2 regions of the Ramlibacter sp. PS3R-8 genome follow, and region 1 is predicted to be linked to the other one. Evidence: riboswitches for the same ligand, from Rfam matches in the RefSeq annotation. Region 1 holds a riboswitch; the other holds the start of a gene.
What was found. Region 1 has a riboswitch for thiamine pyrophosphate ahead of WG902_RS16530 (FAD-dependent oxidoreductase). Riboswitches for the same ligand answer to the same signal wherever they lie in the genome.
Positions count from the first base shown of each region.

Region 2: another riboswitch for thiamine pyrophosphate. It lies ahead of thiD (bifunctional hydroxymethylpyrimidine kinase/phosphomethylpyrimidine kinase); the one in region 1 lies ahead of WG902_RS16530 (FAD-dependent oxidoreductase).

Region 1 is NZ_JBBHGT010000004.1:329,839-333,230, reverse strand. It holds gene WG902_RS16540 (thiazole synthase) at 1-194, opposite strand, end outside; gene thiS (sulfur carrier protein ThiS) at 200-406, opposite strand; gene WG902_RS16530 (FAD-dependent oxidoreductase) at 403-1,419, opposite strand; TPP riboswitch at 1,451-1,561, opposite strand; gene WG902_RS16525 ((2Fe-2S)-binding protein) at 1,611-2,087, shown strand; gene WG902_RS16520 (xanthine dehydrogenase family protein molybdopterin-binding subunit) at 2,084-3,392, shown strand, end outside.
Region 2 is NZ_JBBHGT010000008.1:165,178-168,569, forward strand. It holds gene WG902_RS21900 (glutathione S-transferase family protein) at 1-361, shown strand, start outside; gene WG902_RS21905 (SDR family NAD(P)-dependent oxidoreductase) at 363-1,142, shown strand; TPP riboswitch at 1,246-1,339, shown strand; gene thiD (bifunctional hydroxymethylpyrimidine kinase/phosphomethylpyrimidine kinase) at 1,405-2,247, shown strand; gene WG902_RS21915 (LuxE/PaaK family acyltransferase) at 2,303-3,379, shown strand; gene WG902_RS21920 (acyl-CoA reductase) at 3,376-3,392, shown strand, end outside.

The DNA.
Region 1 (3,392 bases):
GCGCCGCTGGCGCGGATCATGCGGAAGAAGTCGTTGGGCGCGTCGGATGCGCCAAGCTGGCGCTTGAGACCGACGGTCACCACCTGCGCACCGGAGGCGGCAATGCTGTCCTGCAGCACCTGGGGCGACGGATAGCGGGAGCTGCCGATGAAGAAGCGGCTGTCCAGCGTGGTGTCGGCGATCTGCAATGCCATGGGGTTCATCCTCCGGTGATCGGCTGGAACGTGAAGACCGCGTCGCCTTCGCGCAGGCGCGTTTGCGCGCGGGCCGCGCGGGCGACGAATTCGCCGTTGACGGCGGTGGCCAGCGACTGCGGCGGCTGGCCGAGCGCGGCGACGAGATCGGCCAGGGTCTCGCCTTCGGTCACCGTGCGCGCTTCGCCGTTGAGCGTGATCTGCAGCGTCATGCCAAGACTCCGGACAACGCCTGTTCCACCAGCGCCGGGGCGATCAGCCAGCCGTGCCGGAACAAGCCGTTGATGCGCACCAGCCCGTCGGCCACTTCCAGGTGCGGCAGGTTGTCCGGCAGCGCAGGGCGCAGGTTCGACTCGCTGTGCACGATGCGCGCCTCGGCCAGTTCGGGCACCACGCTGTGCGCGGCGGTCAGCAGCTCCACGGTGCTGCGCAAGGAGACGGGCGAGCGGTCCTCGCTTTCGATCTCGCTCGCGCCCACCACGACGATGTCATCGGCGCGCGGCACCAGGTACACGCGATGGCGCGGATGCAGCAGGCGCACGGCCCGCTGCAGGGCGACGCCGGGCGCGTGCAGCCAGAAGATCTCGCCGCGCACGCCGCGCACCGGCAGTTGCGGCCGCGCACCGGTGCCGCGCACGTCGAACGCGACGTCGAAGCGCAAGTCGCCTCCGGCGGTGCGCAGCACGCCGGGCTCCACCGCGGCCACCGGGGTGCCCCAGTGCCACTGCGTCCCGCCAGCGCCGGCGGCCAGCGCGTGCATCGCCTGCACGGAATGGATGCGGCCTTCGCAAGGCAGCAGCCACGCGTGCGGCGGGCCCTGCACGGCAGGCTCCAGCTCGCGCAGCGCTGCAGGCGTGAGCAGTTGCGGCGCGTGCGTCGCAGGCGCCTTGCGCAGCAACAGGTCGACGATGCCGCGCGCAGTGCCTGCGTCGCCGCGATGCGCCACCAGCAGGCTGCCGCGGGTGTCGAACTCCACCGGCAGCGGCAATTGCGCCAGCACCTGCGGCCACAGTTCCAGCGAGCGCAGGCCCATGTGGAACACGGCCTCGTCGGCGCATTCCAGTTCGGCGATGGGGCTCAGCATGCCGGCCGCGGTCCAGCCGGCGGCGCCGCGCGCCTCGGCGTGTGCTGCGGGGTCGAAGACGTGCACCTCGTGGCCCGCCGCGCGCAGGCGGAACGCGAGCAGGCGGCCGAGCAGGCCGGCGCCGGCGATGCCGATCTTCATCGGCAACCCGCCGCGTGCAGTGGAGAGTGTAGGAACTTCATGTGCCTCTTCTTACGCCGGTACGAACCGGATCAAGTTCACGGGTTTGGTGTCGCCATCTCAGCGAAGCGGCCTGCGGCCGATCGCACCCCGGAGCGGAAACAAGTATACCGGCGTCGCCTCGACTAGACTGCGCGCCAGGAGACAAGACCATGCCGGTGACGAGCTTCCGTTTGCAGGTGAACGGCCAGGAGCGCGAGGTCGAGGCAGACGAACAGGCGCCCTTGCTCGACCTGCTGCGCAACGCCTGCGGCCTGAAGGGCACGCGGTTTGGCTGCGGCACCGGCGAGTGCGGCGCCTGCCATGTGCTGGTGGACGGCGCTTCGGTGCCGGCTTGCGACACGCCGGCCTGGGCCGTGCGTGGCAAATCGGTGGTCACCGTGGAGGGGCTGTCCGAAGGTGGAACACCGTCGCGCCTGCAGCAGGCGTTGATCGACGAGCAGGCGGGCCAGTGCGGTTACTGCCTCAGCGGAATCCTGGCCAGCGCCACCGCGTTGCTGGCGCGCATTGCGCAGCCGAGCGAGATGCAGGTGCGCGAGGCGCTCGACCGCCACCTGTGCCGCTGCGGCGCCCACAACCGGATCGTGCGCGCGGTGCTGCGCGCCTCGGGCAAGGAGGCGGTGCGATGAGCGACCTGCCGACGAACCTGAAGACCAATCCCCGCCTGTCGAACTGGCTGTCCATCGAGGCCGGCGGGCGCGTGGAGGTGCGCAGCGGCAAGGTGGAACTGGGACAGGGCATCACCACGGCGCTGGCCCGCATCGCCGCGCAGGAGCTGGACGTCGCATTCACGCGCATCGCCATGCGGCCGGCCAGCACCGACGGCGCGCCCAACGAAGGCTTCACATCGGGCAGCCTGTCGGTACAGGACTCCGGCAGCGCGCTGCGGCAGGTGTGCGCCGAAACCCGCGCGCTGTTCCTGGACGAAGCGGCGCGCCGCATGGAAGTGTCGCCCGCGGACCTGGTGGTGCGCGACGGCGAGATCCGCGTGCGCGGTGCGGCGCAGCTGCCTGGCACGAGCTACTGGGAGCTGGCCGGCGTGATCAGCCTCGATCGCGATGCGACCGGCCAGGCGCCGCCGCAAGCGCCACGCACCTCCGATGCCGACGAGCCGCAGCGCCTGGACCTGCCCGCGAAGATCCTCGGCCAGCCGGTGTTCCTGCACGACCTGGAACTGCCCGGGATGCTGCACGGGCGGGTGCTGCACCCGCCATCGACGCTGGCGCTGCTGCGGGACGTGGACATCATGGCGATGAAGGGCCTGCCCGGCGTGGTGGAAGTGGTGCGCGATGGCAGCTTCCTCGGCGTGATCGCGCACACGGAGCAGCAAGCGGCGTTGGCGTTGCGCAAACTGGAATCGGTCGCCCGCTGGGACGAGCAGGCGACCCTGCCGGACGCCAACGCATTGCCGGCTTTCCTGCGTTCCCAGCCCGCGGAGACCACGGTTGTCTCCGAAAGGAATCTCGACGCGGCGGCGCCGGAAGGCCGGCGCTTCGCAGCCAGTTACGCCAAGCCCTTTCTCGCGCATGCCTCGATCGCGCCCTCCTGCGGCGTCGCGCGGTTTGCGGCCGACGGGAGCCGGCTGGAGGTATGGACCCACGCGCAGGGCGTGTACCCGATGCAGCGGGACCTGGGCCTGCTGCTGGAGCAGCCGGCTTCCTCGATCACGGTGACCCATGTGCCCGGCGCCGGCTGCTACGGCCACAACGGCGCCGACGACGCCGCGTGCGAGGCGGTGCTGCTGGCGCGCGCCGTGCCCGGCCGCGCGGTGCGCCTGTTGTGGAGCCGCGCCGACGAACTGGGCTGGTCCCCTCTCGGGCCTGCAATGAGCGTGGACGTGAAGGCAACGGTGGACGACGGCGGCCGCATCGTCGACTGGGAGCACGAGGTCTGGTCGAATGGCCACAGCCTGCGGCCGGGCCGCGCGTCTTACC
Region 2 (3,392 bases), on a different contig from region 1:
GCTCGCCAAGGTCAACGAATTCAACAGTTACCTTTCCTCGACGGTGCACGTGAACCATGCGCACAAGGGACGCGGCTACCGCTGGGTCGAGGCGGACGACAGCGCATCGCTCCAGGCGATGCAGAAGAAGGTGCCGCAGACGATGACGGAGTCGTTCACGCTGATCGAGGAGAAGATGCTCCAGGGCCCCTGGGTGCTGGGCGAGCGCTTCAGCACGAGCGACCTGTACCTGTACACCATCTCCCGCTGGCTCGAGGGCGACAGCGTCGACGTGCAGCGTTTCCCCAAGGTGGCGGACCACCTGCGCCGCATGGATGCGCAGCCGCAGGTGAAGAAGGTGCTCGCGTCGCAGCAGGCCTGACATGGCGTACGCCCCCTTCGATCTTTCGGGCCGCGGGGCCGTCGTCACCGGCGGCAATGGCGGCATCGGCTACGGCATGGCGCGCGCACTGCTGGCCTGCGGCGCGCGGGTGGCGATCTGGGGCTCCAACCCCGACAAGACGAAGCAGGCGCAGGCAGCGCTGGCGCAGGACTGCGGTGACGCCGGCCGCGTGCACGCTTTCACCTGCGATGTCGGCGACGAGGCGCAGGTGGAGCGGGCTTTCGCGGATTCCATCGCCGCGCTCGGCCGTGTCGACAGCTGCTTCGCCAACGCGGGCGTCTCCAGCAAGGGGACGCTGCTGACCGAGATGACGCTGGAGGAGTTCCGGCGCGTGCAGCGGGTCAATGTCGAAGGCGTGTTCCTCACCTTCCGCGCCGCTGCGCGCCACATGGCACAGCACGGGCAGGGCGGCTCGCTGGTGGCCACGGCCAGCACGGCGGCGGTGGAAGGCGCGGCGCGCAACAGCCACTACGGCGCGTCCAAGGGCGCCGTGACGTCGATGGTGCGCGCCCTCGCGGTCGAACTGGCGCGCCATCGCATCCGCGTCAACTCCATCCTTCCCGGCTGGATCGTGACCGACATGACCGAGCGCTCCGTGCAGAACCCCAAGTTCGCCGATGCCGTCATCCCGCGCATCCCCGCCCGCCGCTGGGGCCAGGCCGACGACTTCGGCGGCATCGCCGTCTACCTGGCCAGCGACGCGTCGAGCTACGCCACCGGCGAGCAGTTCCTCATCGACGGCGGCTACACCAAGTTCTGAGCACTTCGAGGTGTCGGGGTGCGCCTGCGGCGCAACCCGACCTACGGGGAGCCCCGTGGAGGTCGGGTTGGCGCAGCGCACCCCGACGCCCTGTGTCACAATGACCGCAGCTCCGGGGTGTACGCGACGCGTGCTGAGACCAGACCCGTGAACTTGAACCGGTTCAGACCGGCGGAAGGAGAGCTGACAGCCTGACCCCCACCGGGGTTGGGGGCGAAGCCTTCGGAGCACCTGCTTGCCTGCGTACCGAAGGAGCGCCTCGATGCCATCCCCCGCCATCTTCCAATACACCCGGGTCCTGTCCATCGCGGGCTCCGACTCGGGCGGCGGCGCGGGCATCCAGGCCGACCTCAAGACCTTCGCCGCGCTCGGCTGCTTCGGCATGACGGCGATCACCGCCCTCACGTCGCAGAACACCCTGGGCGTGCGCTCCATCCACGCCGTGCCGCTGGAGATCCTGCGCGACCAGATCGATGCGGTGGTGGAGGACATCGGCGTCGACGCGGTGAAGATCGGCATGCTGCATTCCGCCGCCACGGTGCGCGAGGTGGCCGGCGCGCTGCAGCGCCACCAGCTGCGCACCGTCGTGCTCGACCCCGTGATGATCGCCACCAGCGGCGCGGTGCTGATCGACGACGAAGCTGTCGACGTGCTGGTGCGCGAGCTGTTTCCGCTGGCCACCGTGGTCACGCCCAACCTCGACGAGGCCGTCCTGCTGGTCAAGCAGGAATTGCGCAGCGAAGCCGACATGGAGCAGGCCGCGCGCAAGCTGTTGGAGATGGGCGCGCGCGCCGTGCTGCTCAAGGGCGGGCACTTGAGCGGCGACACGGTCAGCGACCTGCTGCTGGCCCGCGGCGCGGCGCCGATGTGGTTGCGCGCCCCGCGCATCGCCAGCGGCAACACGCACGGCACCGGTTGCACCTTGTCCAGCGCCATCGCCAGCCACCTCGCCCTGGGCGCGGACCTCGGGCAGGCCGTGCGGCAGTCGCGCGACTTCGTGCGCAGTGCGTTGCAGGCCGGCGCGCCGGTGCGCACCGGCGCCGGGAGCGGCCCGCTGAACCACGGGTTCGCGCCGCACGCGATGCAGTTGCGGCCGCTGCCATGAGCCGCCGGGCCGCCCCAAGGCGAATCCCGCAGCGCGTAGCGCGGAGGGTAGTCCAGTGAACCATGTCCTGATCGAGATCTTGCAGGCCTTCCTGGGGCAGGACGGATGCACCGACGCCGAGTTCGACCGCCTCGCGCTGCAGCTCTTCGCCGGGCAGCATGCGGGCAACGCCGCGTTCCGCCGCTTCTGCCAGGTGCGTGGCGTCGCGCCGCGCACGGTGCGGTCCTGGCACGACATCCCTGCGGTGCCCATCACTGCCTTCAAGGAAGTGACGCTCAGCTGCGCGCCGGCCGACTCGGCCGAACGCGTGTTCATGACCAGCGGAACCACGCGCGGTGACGTCAAGGGCCGCCACTACCATCCGACCCTTGCGGTCTGGGACGCGTCCATGACGCGGACCTTCGCCGCGCGCTTCATGCTAGGCACGCAGCAGCTGCGCATGGCCATCCTGTTTCCCAGCGAGCAGGAGATGCCCAACTCCTCGCTGGCCCATTACCTCGCGCTGGCCGCGCAGAAGTTCGGCACCGCGAACAGCCTGTATGCAGTCAGCCTGCAAGGGATGGACGTCGAGCCGCTGCGCCGCCTGTTGCGCGAAGCCGAGAGCACGCAGCAGCCCTGCGCGCTGCTCGGCGCCAGTTTCAGCTTCGTCCACCTGATGGACGAACTCGCGCGCGGCGGCGAAACCTTCCGCCTGCCAGCGGGCAGCCGCATCCTCGACACCGGCGGCTACAAGGGCCACTCGCGCGACCTGCCCCTGGAAGATTTCTACGCGGGACTGTCCGCCACCTTCGGCGTGCCGCGCTCGCTGTGCATCAACATGTACGGCATGACCGAGCTGAGCTCGCAGCTCTACGACGATGGCAACGCGGTCGTGCCTTCCGTCAAGTCGGGCCCGCACTGGCTCCGGTCCCGGCTGGTCGATCCGCTTTCCGGCCGCGAGGTTCCGCGGGGCGAGCGCGGCGTGCTGGTCCACTGCGACCTCGCCAACTTCAATTCGGTCACCACCATCCTCACCGAGGACGTCGGCATTGCGGTCGATGGCGGATTCCTGCTCCTGGGGCGCGCGGAAGGTGCGCAGGCCAAGGGGTGTTCGCTGGCGGTGCAGGAATTCCTGCAGGCGGCGCGTCCATGACCGCGCCCTGGAA